DNA from 3 places in the Brucella pituitosa genome. Region 1 is predicted to be linked to each of the others. Evidence: riboswitches for the same ligand, from Rfam matches in the RefSeq annotation. Region 1 holds a riboswitch; each other region holds the start of a gene.

Region 1 (7,320 bases):
CCAAGGCCCAGCACGATATCGCTGCCAGCGGCCTTGGCCTGATCGACACATTCGAACAGAACTGATTCCGGCGGATCAGCAACAACTGCATCGAAAATGCTGATGCTGAAGCCTGCTTTTTCCAGCGAAGCGAGCGCTTCTTTGAGAACGCCAGCCTTGTGCAGGCCCTTGTCGGTTACGATGAGGATTTTGCGTTCTGAGAAACGTTCGCCCAGAACTTCGCCGAGACGCTTTGCAGCCCCCCACTCGACAAGCATTGAGCCGACCGTGTCGAACGAAAATGGCTTGATACCTATAGTCATTGTTTCCACCCTTATTCAAATTTCCCCAGAGCCGAGGTCTCTCATTCCTCGCCGGCACAGAGGCGCTGGGTTTCAAGCGGTCCGGCTTTCGCGTAGAGGAAAGCCGGACCGACAGTTTTCCGATGCAGCCGGTGCATCGGTCGTCTGAAGAGATGCTTGGGAGGATCTCTTCTTAATTGTTCAATATATTGAACAATGTTCAGGATTTAATAAAGCGATACAGGAAATGAAGCGCGGCTGTCAATTTATCCCTTCGACGAACACCAGGGATTTTAATCAATTCAATTGATATCCGGGAGATGTCGTTCAGTAGGGCATTGATTTCGTTAAGCTCTTTGTCTGTCATCTCACACGGCTTTGTGAAGGCCTGGTATGCCCACGAGCAAATTCTCGGTACTGGACGGCTTGACGAAGTGAATTGTAAGCTCGGAAACATGACCATTCATGCGAGCAAGGGAGGGCTTCATGGAAGTTACGATCATCACAGGCGCATCCGATGGCATAGGTGCCGAAACCGCGCGCCAGATAAGCATGTGTGACGGGAACAAGGCAGCGCTGGTTCTGGCGGCGCGTAACGTCGAAAAGTTGCAAGCGCTTGCTGCAGAAATAGAGCAGTCAGGCAGTAAAGTTCTGGTTGTTCCGACCGATGTTACGGATCGCAATGCCTGTATTGGCCTCATTGAAAAAACGGCTTCTTCTTTTGGTCGGATTGATACGCTGATCGTTAATGCGGGCATGTCGGCCCATGCCAATTTTTCCGAGATCAAACCGGAAGACTTGAAATGGATGCATGATCTGATGGAGCTCAACTATTGGGGCAGCGTCTGGCCGATCCATGCAGCACTCCCGCATCTGGCCAAAACCAAAGGCCGCATCGTGGCAGTTTCATCTGTTGCCGGACTGATTGGCGTGCCGGGACGTACAGCCTATAGCGGCACCAAATTTGCGCTTTCAGGGTTTTGTGAGGCGCTGCGTTCCGAGCTTGATCCAAGCGGTATTTCGGTGACGATTGTTTATCCGGGCGTCGTCAAAACCGACATTCGCAAGGTTGGCTATGGAGCCAGTGGGGGCGCTCTCGGGGTGAGTGGCGTTCGCGAAGACGATATGATGTCTGTTCAGCGGGCCGTCGAGCTGATGCTGGATGGAATCACCAACCGCAAACGCGAAGTGTTGATGACGCGTCAGATGCGTTTGGGGCGCTGGTTGAAACTATTGGCACCACATCTGGTGGATCGCATGGCATTGAAGGCCGTAAAGCCCGACTTTCGACCCAGGCCTATCACGCCTGTGGAATAGTCGGCTACATATCCCTGCTATTCACAGGCTGCCCGGGGTAAAAGCCAGATTAAATTTTTTTGAACCGTCTATCCATTGACGACTTTTTAACTTCAGATACTATATCTTGTGTTCAAGGTTCTTACGATTCGTGAGGATCAAAAGCGAAGATGGGAATACGGTGCGTGGTATCCATGATGGATGCTGTTAAGCCGTAGCTGCCCCCGCAACTGTAAGCGGCGAGCTTTATGTCCATATGCCACTGGCTAAAACCGGGAAGGCGGGCAAAAAGCATTAAACCGTGAGCCAGGAGACCTGCCTTGAACGAGAACGTCCACGGGCGGGGTGTCCGGTTGGCGCGCGATAAGTTGTGGCATTGTTCTGCCATGTCTTTTGGTGCCCCGTATATCCCTCTCATAAGCTTCGGGGTGACAAGCATGTCGAGTAATTCAAGACCAAACAGTTCCGGTCCGCCCGGTACGGGCTAGTTTGAAGGCTTCGCGCTCTTAAAGCTCGTTGTGCCTCTCAGTTTTCGTTGCTTTTCACGCGCATTTCGTCATGCGCGAACGCTTTTTTGCGCCTTCTTTCGTGTGAGGCGCAGTGGATCAAAACGTCTGTCTATATGCATTCTCCAACGCCAAATGCTTCTGCGACGGTGCTGGAAATGCTCCATCCCCAGTGAGGAAAAAATGAACGTTACCGTCTATAGCAAGCCCGCCTGCGTCCAGTGCACCGCAACCACCCGCGCGCTCGACCGTCAGGGCATTGAATATGATGTCATCGACATTTCCGCCAATGCCGATGCATATGATCTCGTTCAGGGCCTCGGATACCGTCAGGTGCCGGTTGTTGTTGCCGGTGAATCCCATTGGGCCGGTTTCCGTCCGGATATGATCAGCTCGCTGGCGTAACGCCGGTCTGCTGCCGGGGTTTGTTATGGGCCAGATCGTTTATTTTTCCAGCCGTTCGGAAAACACGCATCGCTTTGTGATGCGTCTTGGCATGCGTTCAAAGCGCATTCCGCTGGAAAGCTATGAAGATAATACTGGCCTGTTACGGGTCAACGAGCCTTTTGTGCTCGTAACGCCAACCTACGGCGGCGGGGGTGCGAAAGGCGCTGTTCCCAAGCCGGTCATCCGCTTTCTCAATGATGCGGATAACCGATCCCTCATTCGCGGTGTTATCGCCGCCGGGAACAGCAATTTCGGCGAAGGCTTTGGCCTTGCAGGCAAAATAATTTCGGAAAAATGTCAGGTTCCCTACCTCTATCGTTTTGAGCTTCTGGGAACGGATGAAGACATTGTCAATGTTAAAGACGGGATGGAACGATTTTGGACACGGCAGACACAACCCTGACCCGTGAGCGCGAGACGGTCGCCGCTTCGGAAAAGCACGAGTCATCGCCAGCATCGGGCAGCAAGCCGCAGAAGCTGACGGAAACGTCGCTGGATTATCACGCGCTCAATGCGATGCTGAACCTCTATGATGACGAGGGGAAGATTCAGCTGCATCGCGATCGCCAGGCGGCGCAGCAATATTTCCTGCAGCACGTCAACCAGAACACGGTGTTCTTCCACAATCTGCGTGAGAAGCTCGATTATCTGGTCGATGAAGGCTATTACGAACAGGAAGTGCTGGATCAGTATTCCTTCAATTTCGTGCGCGATCTTTTCGATCATGCCTATGACAAGAAATTTCGCTTCCCGACCTTCCTCGGTGCGTTCAAATATTACACCAGCTATACGCTGAAAACCTTCGACGGTAAGCGCTATCTTGAGCGCTATGAAGATCGCGTCTGCATGGTGGCGTTGGCGCTTGCGCGTGGCAACGAGCAGCACGCACGCGAAATGGTCGATGAGATCATTTCAGGTCGTTATCAGCCGGCAACGCCGACCTTCCTCAATGCAGGAAAAAAGCAGCGTGGCGAACTGGTCTCGTGCTTCCTGTTGCGTGTTGAAGACAACATGGAATCGATTGGTCGCTCGATTAATTCGGCACTCCAGCTTTCAAAGCGCGGCGGCGGTGTGGCGCTCAGCCTGACCAATATTCGTGAATCCGGTGCGCCGATCAAGCAGATCCAGAACCAGTCTTCCGGCATCATTCCGGTGATGAAGCTTCTGGAAGATTCATTCTCCTACGCTAACCAGCTTGGTGCGCGTCAGGGCGCGGGCGCGGTTTATTTGCACGCCCATCACCCCGACATCATGCGATTCCTCGATACAAAGCGCGAAAATGCAGACGAAAAAATCCGCATCAAGACGCTGTCGCTTGGCGTTGTGATCCCGGACATCACGTTTGAACTCGCCAAAAACGACGAGGACATGTACCTCTTCTCGCCTTATGACGTCGAGCGCGTCTATGGCGTGCCGATGACCGAGATTTCGATCACTGAAAAATATCGCGAAATGGTGGATGACGGTCGTATCCGCAAGAAGAAGATCAATGCGCGTGACTTCTTCCAGGTGCTGGCAGAAATCCAGTTTGAGTCCGGCTATCCTTACATCATGTTTGAAGACACGGTGAACCGTGCCAATCCGATTGATGGCCGCATCACCATGAGCAATCTCTGCTCGGAAATTCTTCAGGTGAGCGAAGCCAGCATCTTCAATGATGATCTGTCTTATGAGCATCTCGGCAAGGATATTTCCTGCAATCTCGGGTCGCTCAATATAGCGGCAGCCATGGATAGCCCGGATTTCGGCAAGACGATTGAGACCTCAATCCGTGCGCTGACGGCTGTTGCCGATATGAGCCATATCGGCTCGGTGCCTTCGATTGCCCGTGGCAATGACGAAAGCCATGCCATCGGCCTCGGCCAGATGAACCTGCACGGCTATCTCGCTCGCGAACGTATCTTCTATGGTTCGGAAGAGGGCGTCGATTTCACTAATGTCTACTTCTACACCGTTGCCTATCACGCGGTGCGCGCCTCCAATCGTATTGCGGTCGAACAGGGCAGCTCGTTCAAGGGCTTTGAGAAATCGAAATATGCGACAGGTGAATATTTCGACAAATATACCGATCAGGTCTGGGAGCCTGCGACTGAGAAGGTTCGCGAGATTTTCGAGAATGCCGGTATTGCAATCCCGACGCAGGAAGACTGGCAGGAACTGAAAAAGTCCGTCATGGAAGGCGGACTTTATAATCAGAACCTGCAGGCTGTGCCGCCAACAGGCTCGATCTCCTACATCAACCATTCGACCTCTTCGATCCATCCGATTGTTTCCAAGATCGAAATCCGTAAAGAGGGCAAGATTGGCCGCGTTTATTACCCGGCTGCTTTCATGACGAATGATAATCTCGAATATTATCAGGATGCCTATGAGATTGGCCCGGAAAAGATTATCGACACCTATGCAGCGGCAACGCAGCATGTCGATCAGGGTCTGTCGCTGACGCTTTTCTTCCGTGATACCGCCACCACGCGCGATATCAACAAGGCGCAGATTTACGCCTGGAAGAAGGGCATCAAGACGATTTATTACATCCGCCTGCGCCAGATGGCGCTCGAAGGTACGCAGGTTGAAGGCTGCGTCTCTTGCGCTCTTTGATCAGGATCGAAACCGATGAACATGCAGTTTAAAAACAATAATGCGAAAAAGCCGGCGGTTGTGCGGGCCATCAACTGGAACCGCATCGAAGACGACAAAGACCTTGAAGTCTGGAACCGTCTGACGGGCAATTTCTGGCTGCCGGAAAAAGTGCCACTGTCCAACGATATTCAGTCTTGGGAAACGCTGAAAGCTGAAGAAAAGCAGCTCACCATCCGCGTGTTCACAGGCCTGACGCTTCTGGATACCATCCAGAACGCGGTTGGCGCGGTAACCCTTATGGAAGATGCATCGACCCCGCATGAAGAAGCGGTTCTCTCGAACATTTCCTTCATGGAAGCGGTTCATGCGCGTTCTTATTCGTCGATCTTCTCGACGCTGTGCTTGACGCCTGATGTGGACGATGCCTATCGCTGGTCGGAAGAAAACGAATTCCTGCAAAGGAAGTCGCAGCTGATCCTCGACAATTATAACGCTGAAGATCCGCTCAAGAAGAAAATCGCCAGCGTGTTTCTGGAAAGCTTCCTCTTCTATTCGGGCTTCTATCTGCCAATGTATTGGTCAAGCCGTGCCAAGCTCACCAACACGGCCGACCTCATCCGCCTGATCATCCGCGATGAAGCCGTTCATGGCTATTATATCGGCTATAAGTATCAGCGTGCGCTTGAGAAGCTTGATGAAGTCAAGAAGCAGGAAATCAAGGATTTTGCTTTCGATCTGCTGCTGGAGCTATACGACAATGAAGTGCGCTACACTGAAGCGCTTTATGATGGCGTTGGTCTGACCGAGGATGTGAAAAAGTTCCTGCATTATAATGCCAACAAGGCGCTGATGAACCTTGGTTACGAAGCCCTGTTCCCGGCAGAGGCTTGCAAGGTCAACCCTGCAATCCTCTCGGCTCTTTCGCCGAATGCCGATGAGAACCATGACTTCTTCTCAGGCTCCGGCTCTTCTTATGTGATTGGGAAGGCTGTTGCGACGGAAGACGATGACTGGGATTTTTGATTAAAAAAAGCGCGCTGTGAGAACAACGCGCTTTTTGTTTCGTTCTTATGGCTGGTTCAGCTCTTTGGGCTCAGATCGATCGAGAACCATTTTTCAGACATTTTCGAAAGTGTCCCATCTGCCTGCATCTCGCCAAGTGCCTTATTGAGCTTGGCTTTGAGTTCCGGCTCATCCTTGCGCAGACCAATACAAACATTCGTCGCCTGAATGCCGCCGACCAGAAGCGGGCCGGTGATCTTGAGCGCGCCATTGCTTTTCTCTGCACGATCCCGCGCAAAGACGACATTGTCATATTGACCGTCGAGGCGACCGGATTGCAGATCGAGTTTGACCTGCTCGGAGCCTTTGTAAGAACGGATCTGAGCGGCAGCGCCAAAATTCTGCTCAACAAATTGCAACTGGCTGGTTGAAAGCGATGCACCGAGCGTCATGCCTTTTACGGCTTCCTTGATATCGGCGATGGCTTTTTTGCCCTCTTCGGTATCGGTATTGAGGCTCTCTCCGGTATGCGGAAGATTGGCCAGCGGACCTTCAGCGGGCACGAGGAATGTATTGGGCGTGATCACATAAGGATCGGAGAAGTCGATAACCTTACGGCGCTCTGGATTAGGGCCCATTGTCAGGACCACATCGAATTTGCCAGCAAGAAGCGATGGGATCTGACCATCCCAGTCCTGCGCAACAATATTGCATTCCAGCTCGGCGCGCTTGCAGACTTCCTTGATGACATCAAGATCAAGCCCCTGAAGTTCACCGCCGGGCGTGGTCAGATTGAAGGGCGGAAAAGCACCTTCAACGCCAACAGTTACGGATTTCCATTCCTTGGCGAGAACGCTGCCGCTGTAAAGAACGGACAAAGTGCAAAGGCTGATAGCTGCTATTTTCTTGATCATAGTTCCCTCGTTCCTGGAGTGGTTCCCGCTAAGGTTGGAACCGCGTCTCACTATTTGTTTTTACGCATCATCCCACGCAAAACCGCTCCGCAGTTTTGGCTCAAATGCTTAATCGATATTGGGATGCGTTCTTCTTCTGAGAACCATTTTTCGCACCCATCTCATCTATGATGTGTGGACCCGCTGTCGGGGGATGAAAAGCAGAATAGTGTTCACATATATGAATTTAATTCTGATTTTATGAGCAGACTGATGTTGCAAGGCAATGCAGAAACACCCGGCCCGAATCCCGAA
Region 2 (7,320 bases), 860 kb from region 1:
CAAAATCACCCATGGAAACCGATTTAGGTTCACACATCCGGAACCCGAAATAACGACACATCCGCAATATGATTGCATCGATCACTCCGGCAATGCGACCTCAACCTTCAACAATCGAGAGAGCGCCTTTCCAAATGCGACATGCGGCCATATAAACAAACCGTCAATCAAATGGAAACAGTTTGTCAACAAAAACACTCACATCGCCGTGATAAACTTAAGCAAAAAGTGAAATTTTTCACAAACTTAGTAGAAAACAACCATTCCATATATTAGCATTTGCCTTATAAATTCATATTTATTTCGATCATATTCAATGAATATTAACAAAACCGAATAAATGATTTCCTGGTCGTTATGCTGATTGCTTCAGCTCCAGAGCCGCATAACCTGGTACACGGTAACGAATATGACATCCATGCACACCGTGATATTCGACATCCACCTCAACACCGAAAACACTGCGAATACATTCGGCTCGTAAAACCTCGCGCGGTGTCCCTAATTCTACAATCTGTCCTTTGTTCATGATTGCGATACGATCGCAGAACATGGCCGCATGGTTCAGGTCATGCAGTGCGGCGACGACGGTCAATTTCTGACGCCTGACAAGATCGAGCAATCCGATTTGATGACCGATATCGAGATGATTTGTCGGCTCATCCAGAAGCAGTATCTGCGGGTCCTGTGCTAAAGCACGGGCAATATGCACACGTTGGCGCTCCCCGCCTGAGAGCGTGTGCCAATAACGACCTGCCAGATGTGCCATATCAACATTGGCCAGCGCCCGATCGACAACGGCATCGTCCTGCTCTGACCAGGGAGACAGAGCGCCAAGATATGGCGTGCGCCCCAACTCCACCGCCTGCCTTGCGGTGATGCGCTCTGTTGTGCCCGCCTGTTGTTCAACAAGTGCCAGTTTGCGCGCAATCTCGCGCCGATTAAATTTTTGGATCGGCTTACCGCAAAGTTTTACTTCTCCCGAACGACTGCGTCGTACACCTGAAAGCAGAGACAGAAAACTTGTTTTGCCTGAGCCATTTGGCCCGATGATACCGAGGAATTCTCCCTCTTTCACATCGAGCGAAACGCTACGCAGGATATCAACGCCTCCTGCTGACCAACTGACGTTGTTTGTAGAGAGCATCATGATTGTGCCCTTCTCTGTCCAAGCAGCAGCGCAAATGCCGGGGCACCGACCAATGCCGTAATGACTCCGATAGGCAAAACCTGACCGGGAATAATAATGCGAGACACAATATCGGCCAGGATCATAAAGATTGCACCGATGAGCGCCGCCGCAGGCAACAACCTGCCGTGACGTACACCGACCAGCATGCGCGCAGCATGAGGAATAACCAGACCAATGAAGCCGATGGAACCGACAATCGACACCATCACGGCCGTCATCATGGCGCTCACACCAATCAAAACGGCATAAACGCGCCGCACCGGAATACCAAGCGATGCAGCAGATTCCGAACCGAAAGTGAAAGCATCTAACGCACGGGCATGCCAAAGACAGATAAGAAGCCCCACCACACAGGCGGGCAAGGCGAGCGCAACGTCCGGCCAGCGGACACCTGAAAGATTGCCCAACAACCAGAACATAATCCCGCGCGCCTGTTCGGCATTTGCTGCCTTCGTGACAATGAGAGATGTCAACGCGTTAAAAAGCTGCGAACCAGCAATGCCGGCCAGAATGATCGCACTGTTACCGCGCCCTGCCCGCAATGCGAGCAGGGAAACGAGAACAAAAGCCACAATCGCACCGATAAACGCTCCCACTGACAGCGAGAGCACACCTGCACCAATTCCGAGAATAGCAACGCTCACTGCCCCGGTAGAAGCCCCGGCAGAAATACCCAGAATATAGGGATCGGCCAGCGAATTGCGGAGAAGCGATTGCAGAACCACGCCCGACAAGGCCAGCGCCGCACCGCAGCAAGCTGCGACAACAGCCCGGCTCAGCCGATAGCTCCAAACGATGCCTTCATCAATCGGCGCGATAGGATAGCCGGCATTCCAGACGCGGTTGGCGATGGTCTTCGCCACCACGTCCAGAGGTATGGCAGTTTCACCAATGGCAGCACCCAGCCACAAAGCAACGAAGAGCAGGACGAGCGCAAGTACTCCCAAAAGCACCCGGGAACTCATCGTGGTTTTCAGTGAAATGCCTGCTATGGCTGCCTTTGACATCACTTATTCAGATCCGAACCGGCAATATCGGCAGCCAGCGTTTCAATGCCCTCGATCACTCGCAACGACGTGCTCATCGACTGTGCATCGATATCGAAAACATATCCACCTTCAACAGCAGGCATTAATTTCGTCACAGGATCGGTCTTGAGAAACTGATGTTTGACCGCAATGTCATCGGCAGGATAACGACGACGATCAAGCTTCGCTGCAACGATCATCGATGGGCCCGCCTTGGCGATTGTTTCCCAACCCACCGCTGGCCATTCTTCTTCACTCTCAATCACATTCCTGATGCCGAGCGCAGAAAGGATGTAGGCAGGAGCGCCGAACTTACCAGCAACATAAGGATCAGCATCAACCTGTGTGCTGGAGAACCAGGCAACAGCCGAAAGCTTTCCATCTGCGGAACCGATCTTTTTGCGGGCTGCATCTTCACGTGCCTTGAGCTCTGCGATCAGCTTTTCACCGCGATCCTGTACATTGAATATCTGAGCCAGTTCGCCGATTTCCTGATAGACGATATTCATCGTGAATGGCGCTGTGCGAACACCATCGCCGCCACCAGAATTATCTTTGCCGACGCAATCGGAAGGCGATGTGTAGGCAGGAATACCCAATTCTTCGAATTGTTCCGGTTTGGCCACAATGCCCATCGGCCCGACATGCCACTGGAAATCCGCCGTAACAATGTCTGGCTTTTGCGTAAGTACGCTTTCAAAACTCGGATCGTTATCAGCCAGGCGCTTTACCTTGGCATTCACCTCCTCAAAGCCTTTGAGGACCGGGCCGAACCAAACAGCCGTACCCACAACCTTGTCGCCGAGGCCAAGGCTGTAGAGGATCTCCGTGCTGCTCTGACCAACGGCGACTGCCCGCTCCGGCGCGTGTTTGAAGGTTACATCGCGACCGCAGTTTTTCAGCGTCAGCGGATATTGGGTTTCTGCTGCCTGCGCCGCGAAACCGGTTGCGAAAAGAGCGACTGCGCCCAGAAGTGCGCTAAATGGCACTTGGCCTGAAATTTTCATCTAAATCCCCGAAATGATATGAGAAAAAGCCGCATCAAACGGCGGAAGCGATCCGGCGCTTAAAGAGAACGGACATATCCGGGGATATGAATGACAATGGGAGACGACGTCTTGCGACGTTTAAAGCTGTCATAACCAACTCCTGCTCCGGGCATCCCCGCCCGTGACAATGGACTACGTTAGACGGCAGGTCTCCTGGCTCGCAGATATTCGCTGTTCATCTGCCTTCCCGAGCTGTTTGTAACAAGCCCAGTGACATGACGCTTTTGAGGCATCACAAGGATGAACGGCAATCCGCTTACAGTTGCGGGGGCAGCCACGGTTTCGGCCCCTTTTGGGTCGTCCTCACCGTGTTCCCTATTAATCCCCTTCACTCTCGGTCGGGGGAACCGTCGTAACTTTATTACATCGCACCTTTGGACACGTCAAGCGAAGCCGGACGCTTATTCGGCTATATAAAAGCGCCACATAAGACTTTTTGCTAATACGATCTTGCAAGTAAAACGAGCGGCATTGCTTGCTGGTATATTGCAATTCTCTGCTGTAGTCTCCAGATCAGGAGTCTCTGACTGGGAAGCAGAGGGTTTTGAGGAGGGCTGTCAAAAGACAGCAGAAAATTGCACGCAAAGTGCATTCAGGGAGGATTTATGCGTAAATGGATTCTGGCCATTTCGTCTGTGGCAGCGCTTGCAATGACAGGCGCGGCTTCGGCTGAAGATTATAAAGTACTGGCACCAGCAGCACCGGGTGGTGGCTGGGATCAGACAGCACGCACCATGCAGAGCGTGCTTCAGGATGAAAAGATTTCCGGCAGCGTTCAGGTTATCAACGTTCCGGGCGCAGGTGGCACCATTGGCCTCGCGCAGTTCGTCAATCAGAATAAAGGCGATCCGAGCCAGCTCATCGTTGGCGGCTATGTTATGGTCGGCGCGATCCTGACCAACAATTCGCCGGTAAATCTTGACGCGATCACGCCAATTGCTCGCCTCACCGGCGAATATGAAGCTATCGTCGTTCCAGCATCATCCGACATTCAAAATCTTGGTGATCTCGTCACCAAACTGAAAGCCGACCCAGGTTCTGTCTCGTGGGGCGGCGGTTCTGCTGGCGGCACGGACCACATTACGGCCGGCCTTTTCGCCAAAGCCGTTGGCGTTGACCCGACCAAAGTCAATTACATCGCCTTTTCCGGTGGCGGTGAGGCACTTGCAGCAATTCTTGGCAATCAGGTGACTGTGGGTATTTCCGGCTACGGTGAATTTGATCCGCAGATCAAGGCTGGCACGCTGCGCATCATCGGCATCTCCAGTGACGAACGCATTGAAGGCATCGATGCTCCGACGTTCAAGGAAAGCGGCGTTGATGTTTCAATCCAGAACTGGCGTATGATTGGCGCTGCGCCCGATATTACTGCGGAACAAGTAGCCGTCATCAATGCCGATGTTGAGAAGATGGTGAAATCGGAATCCTGGCAGAAGGCACTTAAGGATAAAGGCTGGGCCGACACCTATCTGGCAGGCGATGCGTTCAAGGAACAGCTCGCCAAAGACGTGGCGTCCACTGAAACCATCCTCAAGGAAATCGGCCTCGTCAAATGACAGGATCTGAACAGCAGGCAGAGCGCCGTTCCACTGGAACGGCGCCGGATTATGCAGCTCTTGTGATCGCCTTCATTCTGGGAGCGGTCGCTATCGCGATTGCCTGGTCAACCGCCTATGGCAACAACGTTCTTTCCTATTCGCCAGTTGGGCCAAAAACTGTGCCCTATATCATTGCCGCCGGGTTGTTCATCCTGTCTATATGGACGGTGATCAGTGCTATTAAAGGCGACTTTCCAGAGCGCGAACATCAGGAAATCGCGCCTATGGCCTGGATCGTCGGTGGCTTGGTTATTCAGATGCTGACGATGAAAACTTTGGGATTTTCCATCGCAACGGGGCTACTCTTTGCGGCAACGGCGCGCGGATTTGGTTATCGCAAGTTCTGGATCAGCGTGCCTGTCGGCATCGTCTTTGCATTCGTCATCTGGTTCATTTTTGCGCGCGGCCTGCAGCTTTCGCTGCCATCAGGCTGGCTTGAGCATCTGGTTTAGAGCGAGACAACAATGGATACTGTCACTCTTCTCGCCAACGGACTTCTGGTGGCGCTTGAACCGGCAAACCTTATTTATGCGCTGATTGGCGTCACACTTGGTACGGCTGTTGGCGTACTGCCGGGCATCGGCCCGGCGCTGACTGTGGCATTGCTTCTACCTGTCACTTATAAACTTGATCCTGCCGGATCGCTCATCATGTTTGCCGGTATTTACTACGGTGGTATGTATGGCGGTTCAACCACGTCGATCCTGCTCAACACGCCCGGAGAAAGTGCTTCCATCGTCACGGCGTTGGAGGGCAACAAAATGGCGCGAGCGGGGCGCGGCGGGCCAGCACTTGCAACCGCCGCCATCGGTTCCTTTATTGCAGGACTTATCGCCACTCTGGCACTGGCATTCGTGGCCCCGTGGGTGGTGAAATTTGCCCTCTCCTTCGGTCCATCCGAGTATTTCGCGTTGATGCTGCTCGCGTTCATGACAGTTTCGGCAGCATTTGGCGATTCCACATTGCGCGGCCTCACCTCGCTTTTCATAGGCTTGACGCTTGGCCTGATTGGCATCGATCAGCTGACCGGACAGGCACGTCTGGTCATGGGCACACCGAACCTTCTTGACGGCATCAATGTTACCACGCTTGCAGTGGCACTGTTTGCCATTGGTGAGACTTTGGCCGTGGTTTCCAAGAAATTGAGCCCCGACGATGAAGTCATCGCCGTCAAAGGCTCTGTCTGGATGACCAGGAACGACTGGAAGCGCTCATGGATGCCATGGCTGCGCGGAACGGCAATTGGCTTTCCGATTGGTGCTATGCCTGCAGGCGGCGCAGACGTGTCGAGTTTCCTTTCCTATTCGGCAGAACGTCAATTCTCCAAACATCCCGAGGAGTTCGGTAAAGGCGCGATTGAAGGCGTTGCGGGGCCTGAAGCGGCGAACAATGCATCAGCAGCCGGTACGCTTGTTCCACTGCTGACGCTCGGCCTGCCAACGACAGCGACGGCTGCAATCATGCTTGCTGGCTTTCAGCAATTCGGGCTACAGCCCGGACCATTGCTCTTTGTGACCAATGCGCCACTGGTTTGGGGCTTGGTCGCAAGTCTTCTGGTCGCCAACCTGATGCTGCTGGTTCTGAACCTACCACTTATCGGCCTATGGGTGAAAATGCTCACTATCCCGCGCCACTGGCTCTATGCGGGCATTCTGGTCTTCGCCACACTCGGCACCATCGGCGCTAATGCATCGACATCGATACTGTTCGGCCTTCCGGTATCGTTTGAGCTGGGCCTGCTTCTGGCTTTCGGCTTGCTCGGTTATGTGCTGCGCCGCTTTTCCTATCCAATCGCTCCGGTTGTTGTAGGACTGATCCTCGGACCGATGGCAGAAAAAAGTCTCCGCCAAGCACTGCAGATTAGTCAGGGAAATCCGATGACGCTGGTAAACTCATGGGTATCAGTGACATTGATCGCACTGGCAATCGCTGCGGTGGTCGTGCCCATGATTATGCGTCAACGTGGCAAGGGCGAATTGCTCAAGCAGATGGCAACCGACGAAGACTAAAAAGCAAAAAGCCCCGGGGAAACCGGGGCTTTACCTCAATAAGCAATTATTAGCTTAGTCATGAATTTTACGGAACTGAGCCACATCGATGCCGAGCGTCTCAAGGTCTCTTGCCATCGGCTGATGACCGACACGCAGGGCAGCAGACGCGCGGACGGCACTGCCGAATTGCGCAAAAGCACGACCGAAACGGTTGTTAAAACGGGCAAACATTTTCATCTCCATCACGGACGCTCTACTGGTCCGCCCCCTAAAGATGGTAATGTTCAACCTCCGTTTGAACATCAAACTTTGCATGCCAGCCATGCGCTATCTGCATGTGCTGATATTCCTCCCTATTGATCGGGATCAATGAGACTCCGTCGGACAACTGCCAACCTGTTTCCTATCAAAGGAAGGAGAACAACATGTCCAATACACCACACACTCTCGGTGAGGAGTTTC
Region 3 (7,320 bases), 250 kb from region 1:
TTTCTGCGATTTCAAACAGCATCAGATTGAGCTTGCGGACCATGTAGCCTGCCTGCTGATGATCAGATTGTTTGAGACTGACAACAAGGTGACGCACGCCAATATTACATCCCAAATGTGCGGGGAGACGCGGACGCCAATAGAAAATATTTCCGCGCCGCTGAAGATTCTGAACCTGATGTCTGACTGTCATGTCATATCCGCGGTCTGGAGCTGACACGAAACCGAAATTCACAAGAATCGGCATGTGTGATTGCTCTGTGCCGCAGTTAAGGGCACATCCGGCGAGTATGAGAAAACTGAAGAGTTTCACCTAAGCGGAAAGATAAGCAGAATCAATAGGCCTTTGATTTTGATTGCTATTCATGGCTGGGGCGCCTGGATTCGAACCAGGGGATGCCGGTACCAAAAACCGGTGCCTTACCGCTTGGCTACGCCCCAACAAATCAGATCTATGCGATCGATTGGGCGGGCTTATAGCCGCTCCCCGCGCCAAGTGCAATCGCCTATCGACGAAATCTGACAAGCTTTACAAGGACTGGGGATAAAGAATTTCCTCAGAGTATGATCAGTGACGCAAATCAGCCAAGCACAGGGATTTGCCTTCGCATCCAAAGCTGGTAATTCGATGATAGAGTCATTTTTTATTGGTTGTTGCAATGATCTTGTTGCTGGTCTCCTTTCTTGCAAGCGCCATTCTTTGCGGCGTCGGTCTTTATGTTTTATCCGCACTTCTGCCAGCAAGCTTTCTTGCGGCAAAATTCAACGCGCGCTCCAACCATAGCGTAGCTGCCCGGCAAATCGGCGGCCTTGCGCTCATACCGGCGATTATTGTCTCGCTTTTAATGTTCGGCACAGATCTTGGGCTGACTATTGATCTGGTTCTCAGTCTCAGCGGTGCCTGTTTATTGCTTTGGGTTATCGGTGGACTGGATGATCGTTTTGAGCTTTCCGTCACAACACGCTTTGGCTCGCAGTTTGTAGCCGCATGCCTGGTGGTTTATGGGCTCGGCCCCGATTTCCGACTATTGCCAGAGCTTTTGCCTCATTGGGCTGAGATCACGCTGATCGTCATCACGCTTGTCGCTGCAATCAATGTCACAAACTTTATGGATGGCCTGGATTGCATGACTGTCGCAGGCATCGGCGTACCCATGGCTGGAATTGCGCTGCTGGCAGCGTTTCAGCTCGCAGGCGTTGAAAGCGGCACAATTGCCGCGATCATAGCAGGCGGCCTTCTCGGGTTTGCTTTTTACAACCGTCCACCCGCAATCGTTTTTTTGGGCGATTCCGGCAGCTTTCCGCTGGGGCTGCTTGCCGGAACCGCGCTTCTGCTTCTGGCACGGGAAACGCATATAGCGGTCGCGCTTATTCTGCCGCTCTATTACGTGCTTGATGCTGGCACGACGATCATCTTACGCGGTCTGGCAGGCGAGAACATTCTGAAAGCACATTCAAAACATGCCTATCAGGTCGCCAAACGGGCCGGGTGGAGCGTGTCGAAGGTGGTGAGCCACGTCGCACTGCTCAATATCATTCTGATAACATGTGCGGCTGCAATTATGGTTTTCGACCATATGCTTTCGCAGATTATATTCGTGCTCACCGCCGCGGTCGCAGTGCTTTTGCTGCTGCTCGATTTTCGCGGACGCTTCAGGAAGTTATGACGTCAAACAGAACCTTGCGGGCAGCGTTGGCATCTTCTGTCTCCATCGCAGCCCGAAGAGTATCAAGGCTTTTAGGGACGTCCACAGCAACCTTCTGACCCTTTGGTGCACGCATAATTTTGGGGTGGCGCGTCGTCTGAGCTTGAGAAGGATCGTAGAAAAGCTCTTCATACATCTTCTCGCCTTCGCGAATACCCGTCACCTCAATGGCAATGTCTCCATCAGGATTCTCTGCGTTGCGTACAGTCAATCCAGCAAGCAGGATCATGTTCTCGGCCAAATCTCGAACTTTGACTGGATCGCCCATCTCAAGAAGCACGGTATCACCGGATTTGGCAATCGCGCCGGACTGCACGATGAGCTCGGCCGCTTCCTTGATCGACATGAAATAACGCGTCATGTCTTCGTGCGTGAGCGTGACGGGTCCACCATTGGCGATCTGTTCGCGGAAAAGCGGAACCACTGAACCGTTAGAGCCCAGAACATTGCCGAAGCGGACGGAATAGAACGATTTATGATGACCCGCCTTTTCGGCGAGTGTCCCGTAGTAATAAACGACAAGTTCGGCCCAACGCTTTGTTGCGCCCATAACATTTGTTGGCCTCACGGCCTTGTCGGATGAAATCAGCACCATCCGTTCGACATCGGTCGCAAAAGCTGCGGCAGCCACGTTCAGCGTGCCGAACACGTTGTTATAGATACCGACAAGCGGGTTCTTTTCGACAAGCGGCACATGCTTATAAGCTGCGCAATGATAAACCGTGTCAACGGTGTGGGCGCGGATAGCTTTTTCAACACATTGCCGATGAGCCACCGTGCCAAGCACCGGAATGACATCGCATTGCGCAATCTGCCGTAACTGTCGCTCGATCTGATAAAGCGCGAATTCGCTCGATTCAAAAAGCACGATGCAGCTTGGGTTCCACTGCGCAATCGTGCGGCAGAGCTGGCTGCCAATCGACCCGCCAGCGCCCGTAACCATAATGCGTCGCCCTTCAACAACTTCGCGGAGCAAATCGACATCTGGCGGCACAGGCGAACGCCCAAGCAAATCGTCAATCTCGACATTGCGCAGAGCACTGACAAGATATTTGCCAGCCGTCAGATCAGCAATAGGCGGCAGAATGCGGGTGCTAACCGGCAGACGCCCGAGCAGACGTGCAAGTTCCTGCCGCTGCTTCTGATCGATTTCCGGTTCGGATATGACAACCTGACGAACGCCAAAATTCTCGATCAAACGCGGGATCGCTGCAATGTCATAGACCCGGAGACCAATGATATCCATGCCGCCAAGCTGGCCAGTTGGATCAACGAAACCGACCACATGTGTATCACTGTGGCTGCGAAGTGCGGTTGCCAGCTGACGTCCTGGCTCACCAACACCAATGATGAGGGCTGTGCTCGAATAGGTCTTATTGGATTCAGCACTGCGCAGCAGCCATTTCGCACCAAAGCGGCTGGCAGAGATAAGCACCGTACTCAAAAGCCAGTAGAGAAGAGGAACCGAACGCGGCAAACCAGCACCGCCGTATGATTCCATAAGAAAGACCAGCGCCACCCAGAATAGGGCTGCAATAGCGGTCGCCTGAAAGATTGGCCAGATGGCTCGCTCGGCCAGATAGCGAATAATTGCCCGATAAAGACCAAAACGAATAAAGACGGGGATTGCGAGAGCCGGAGCGATGGCGATCAGGAAAATCTGCGTCTGCGTCGGGACAAAAACAAAGCCAAGCCGCATGACAAAGGCGAGATAGGCGCTGAGCAGCAACAACAGGCAGTCGCTCAGCAGCAGTATGATCTGCTTACCAATACGCGGTAACAAAGCCAGCCTCTGCCAGGGATATCTGAAACTCATACGAACATATCCTGCCCCCTCAAGGCGAAAATGCGAATAATCGCCGTTGAGGATTCGGCTAAACCCAACTCTTTTTTAATCAGTGAAATCAGATATCTAGCTCAGATATCCGACCATATAACCAGCCCAATAGTGGCACCGTTAGCACGAGTCCCCGCGCAGGGCCATATCAATTGATATTTCCCACGCTCACGAAGATTACGCGCTGATCCCTTAATTATCTGTTTTTATTCAATTTCTCTCACACAAGCCATCCGATCTTCGTTCTGAGCACTTAGTACTTTCGGCTAAGCAATAAGTGCGGGCATTTTCTAGACATAAACACATAAACATTTCTTTATATAATATTGACAAGCAGTGAAGCTTCCGGCAGACTGAGCGGCGTTATGGTTCTTTCGTCAGACTTCAGATGAAAGCTAAGAGGGAAACCGGTGCGTTGAAGACAAAACCGGTGCTGCCCCCGCAACTGTAAGCGGCGAGCCTTGATCCATCATGCCACTGGAACGAAACATTCCGGGAAGGCGGATCGAGGCGCTGACCCGCGAGCCAGGAGACCTGCCATGACAAAACAACGTCCACGGGCGGGGTGTCCCGGAGTGTTGCAGGTCTGGTTGCCAGAAGCAGCCTTTTCGCGCACGTCTGTGAACCCGCGCCCCCATCTATATCGGGGTATATATAGCCATGTCACAAACCACCGTCGCTACCGCCACCCTTGGTGTACCGCGCATCGGCCGTCATCGCGAACTGAAATTTGCACTCGAAGCTTTCTGGGCAGGTAAATCGTCTGAAGCAGAACTGCTCACTATTGCCAGCGCTTTGCGCGCGGCCAATTGGGCCGAACAGCGCGATCACGGCATCACGAAAATTCCATCAAACGACTTCTCTCTTTACGATCATGTGCTTGATACGGCTGTAATGGTCGGCGCCATCCCTGCCCGTTACGGCTGGTCAAGCGGCGACGTATCGCTCCAGACTTATTTCGCCATGGCGCGTGGCAGCGAAGGCAAAACAAGCAACAATTGCGGTTGTGGCAATCAAGAACATGGGCATGGTCATGGTGTGACTGCGCTTGAAATGACCAAGTGGTTCGACACCAATTATCACTATATGGTGCCAGAACTCACCGATGATCAGGAGTTCAGGCTTTCGTCCCGCAAGCCGGTCGAACACTTCCTCGAAGCCAAGGCACTGGGTATCCACACACGTCCAGTTATTCTTGGCCCGGTTACATTCCTGAAGCTGGCTAAATCCACCGCTGAAGGCTTCAATCCTGTAGCCTTGCTGCCAAAGCTGCTGCCTGTTTATGAAGAGTTGCTGCGTGAACTTGCAAATGCCGGTGCCGACTGGGTGCAGATTGACGAACCAGCGCTGGCTCTCGATCTCATCCCAAATGAACAAGCTGCATTTGAACTTGCTTACCAGCGTCTTGCCACTGCTTCCGACGCGAAAATCCTGCTTGCTACCTATTTCGGTGAGCTGGGCCACAATCTCGACACTGCATTGGCTTTGCCGGTCGCGGGTCTTCACGTCGATCTGGTACGCGGCGCAGATCAGCTTAACGACATTGTAGCGAAAGCACGCCCCGATCAGCATCTTTCTCTCGGTGTAATTGATGGCCGCAATATCTGGCGCGCCGATCTCAATGCCATCATCGACCGCATTCAGCCCATCGTTGAAAAGCGCGGGCTGGAACGCATCGAAATTGCCCCATCCTGCTCGCTCCTGCATGTACCGATTGATCTTGAACTGGAAACCGGGCTCGATGCAGAACTTAAAAACTGGCTCGCTTTTGCAGCACAAAAGATCGATGAGATTGCTATCCTCGGACGTGCGCTTTCGTCAGGCAAAAGCACGGTTCTTTCAGAACTGAAAGCCGCAAGTGAGGCCATTGCAGCCCGCCGCACATCGCCAAAGGTCCACAGTCCGGCTGTTGAACAGCGCGTTGCCGCTGTCACGGAAGCTCAAAAGAAGCGCAACAGCGTGTTCACCGAGCGACGCAAAATTCAAAGCGACAAGCTCGGCTTGCCCGCTTTCCCCACCACGACAATCGGATCTTTTCCGCAGACCCCTGAAGTGCGCAAAGCACGCGCAGCGGTCAACAAAGGTGAGATCACCGATGCGCAATATGAGAGCTTCATCCAGCGCGAAACTGAAGCCGCTATTCGCTGGCAGGAAGAAATCGGCCTCGATGTACTGGTGCATGGCGAGTTCGAGCGTAACGACATGGTTCAGTATTTTGGCGAGCAGCTCTCGGGCTTCTCTTTCACAAAATACGCCTGGGTGCAGAGTTATGGCTCGCGCTATGTCCGCCCTCCGATCATTTTCGGTGACGTTTCCCGTCCTGAGCCGATGACGGTTGCCTGGTGGAAATACGCGCAGTCACTGACGGATAAGCCTATGAAGGGCATGTTGACCGGGCCTGTGACGATCCTCAACTGGTCGTTTGTTCGTGATGACATTCCGCGCGCCGCAACCTGCCGACAGATCGCGCTCGCCATCCGTGACGAAGTGAGCGATCTGGAAGGTGCCGGTGCAATCATGATCCAGATCGACGAGGCCGCCTTGCGCGAAGGCTTGCCGCTGCGTCGCGCTGACTGGTCGACCTACCTCGATTGGGCTGTCGAAAGCTTCCGTCTGTGTTCAAGCGGTGTAGCCGACCAAACACAGATCCACACCCATATGTGCTATTCGGAGTTCAATGACATCATCGACGCCATTGCTCATATGGATGCCGACGTGATTTCGATTGAAACCTCACGCTCACGCATGGAGCTTCTCGATGCGTTCAAGTCGTTCAAATATCCGAATGATATCGGACCGGGCGTTTATGACATCCACTCACCACGCGTGCCGGAAGTCAGTGAAATGACTGACCTGCTGGCGCTTGCCCGCAAACAGCTTTCCGATGGACAGCTCTGGGTCAATCCCGATTGCGGTTTGAAAACCCGCAAATGGGACGAGGTGCGCCCTGCCCTCGTCAACATGGTGGCGGCAGCGAAAGCGCTACGCGCCGAACTCATTTAAACACAAAAGCCCATGCCGGATTGCTGGCACGGGCCAGAGCGGCTCCAATTGGGAACCGCTCTATCTTTTTCATAACGCATTATCCGACGCAAAAGGCTCACGCACTTTTGCTGGAAATTCTAGCCTCCATTCACCAACGCCAGAATGAGCTGCTCGACATTGCCGCCGGACCCCATTTCAACACGGTCGAAATCACGGCCTTGCTGGCGCTGAACCTCGACCAGCGCAGTAATGCGATTGATCAGTTCCCGGCGCATTTTCTGGCACTTTGGATCATTCGGGATCGAAAGCCCAACCGTTGTGCGGACGATTTCACGCGTCATGTCCTTGGCGGTGTCGCCATGAACAAGCTCGTGCTTGTAGATGCCATCATAGAAGCGTTCCCAGTTCTCTCTCACCGGAGAGGACAGCTTCTGTGAAGGCTTGGGCAGCGTATAGGTGATTTTCAGCTTGGGCTTGGCCGAAACAATTGTGCAGCCATTGTTGGAATTGTCGAACTTGCGGTCCCAGGTCAACACAAAGGTCGTGTGCGCGATCACGCGGGATTTGCCGGCTTTAGGGCCGCGCTCGCCGATGGATTCATAAAGCTCAGCGCCGGTGCGGCCAGTAATTGCATAGGGTTTTATAACTTCGACGGCTTTCCAGTCATCTTCCGCATGTGCCTGACCAGACAATAAAACTCCAAACACAACCCACAAGACCGATATACGCACGACGACTCCAACCCAAAAAATAGCGCGACCCAAAAACAGCAAGGCGTCAACGCTACAATAT

The links. Region 1 has a riboswitch for cobalamin ahead of nrdH (glutaredoxin-like protein NrdH). Riboswitches for the same ligand answer to the same signal wherever they lie in the genome.
Region 2: it holds a riboswitch for cobalamin, as region 1 does, so the genes downstream of both, ACSME1_RS18305 (ABC transporter substrate-binding protein) here and nrdH (glutaredoxin-like protein NrdH) in region 1, are expected to answer to the same signal.
Region 3: it holds a riboswitch for cobalamin, as region 1 does, so the genes downstream of both, metE (5-methyltetrahydropteroyltriglutamate--homocysteine S-methyltransferase) here and nrdH (glutaredoxin-like protein NrdH) in region 1, are expected to answer to the same signal.

What each region holds. Positions count from the first base shown of each region.
Region 1 is NZ_OZ264093.1:642,724-650,043, forward strand. Features, by position in the region: gene ACSME1_RS14205 (iron-containing alcohol dehydrogenase) at 1-302, opposite strand, end outside; gene ACSME1_RS14210 (SDR family oxidoreductase) at 768-1,598, shown strand; cobalamin riboswitch at 1,697-1,914, shown strand; gene nrdH (glutaredoxin-like protein NrdH) at 2,267-2,488, shown strand; gene nrdI (class Ib ribonucleoside-diphosphate reductase assembly flavoprotein NrdI) at 2,514-2,933, shown strand; gene nrdE (class 1b ribonucleoside-diphosphate reductase subunit alpha) at 3,008-5,128, shown strand; gene nrdF (class 1b ribonucleoside-diphosphate reductase subunit beta) at 5,144-6,133, shown strand; gene ACSME1_RS14235 (transporter substrate-binding domain-containing protein) at 6,190-7,026, opposite strand.
Region 2 is NZ_OZ264093.1:1,515,210-1,522,529, forward strand. Features, by position in the region: gene ACSME1_RS18295 (ABC transporter ATP-binding protein) at 356-1,150, opposite strand; gene ACSME1_RS18300 (FecCD family ABC transporter permease) at 1,147-2,157, opposite strand; gene ACSME1_RS18305 (ABC transporter substrate-binding protein) at 2,199-3,227, opposite strand; cobalamin riboswitch at 3,396-3,636, opposite strand; gene ACSME1_RS18310 (Bug family tripartite tricarboxylate transporter substrate binding protein) at 3,875-4,825, shown strand; gene ACSME1_RS18315 (tripartite tricarboxylate transporter TctB family protein) at 4,822-5,319, shown strand; gene ACSME1_RS18320 (tripartite tricarboxylate transporter permease) at 5,332-6,876, shown strand; gene ACSME1_RS18325 (hypothetical protein) at 6,931-7,089, opposite strand; gene ACSME1_RS18330 (YdcH family protein) at 7,284-7,320, shown strand, end outside.
Region 3 is NZ_OZ264093.1:390,516-397,835, forward strand. Features, by position in the region: gene ACSME1_RS13085 (DUF6538 domain-containing protein) at 1-193, opposite strand, end outside; tRNA gene ACSME1_RS13090 (tRNA-Gln) at 367-441, opposite strand; gene ACSME1_RS13095 (glycoside hydrolase) at 660-1,667, shown strand; gene ACSME1_RS13100 (polysaccharide biosynthesis protein) at 1,654-3,522, opposite strand; cobalamin riboswitch at 3,893-4,099, shown strand; gene metE (5-methyltetrahydropteroyltriglutamate--homocysteine S-methyltransferase) at 4,204-6,546, shown strand; gene ACSME1_RS13110 (DUF922 domain-containing Zn-dependent protease) at 6,666-7,253, opposite strand.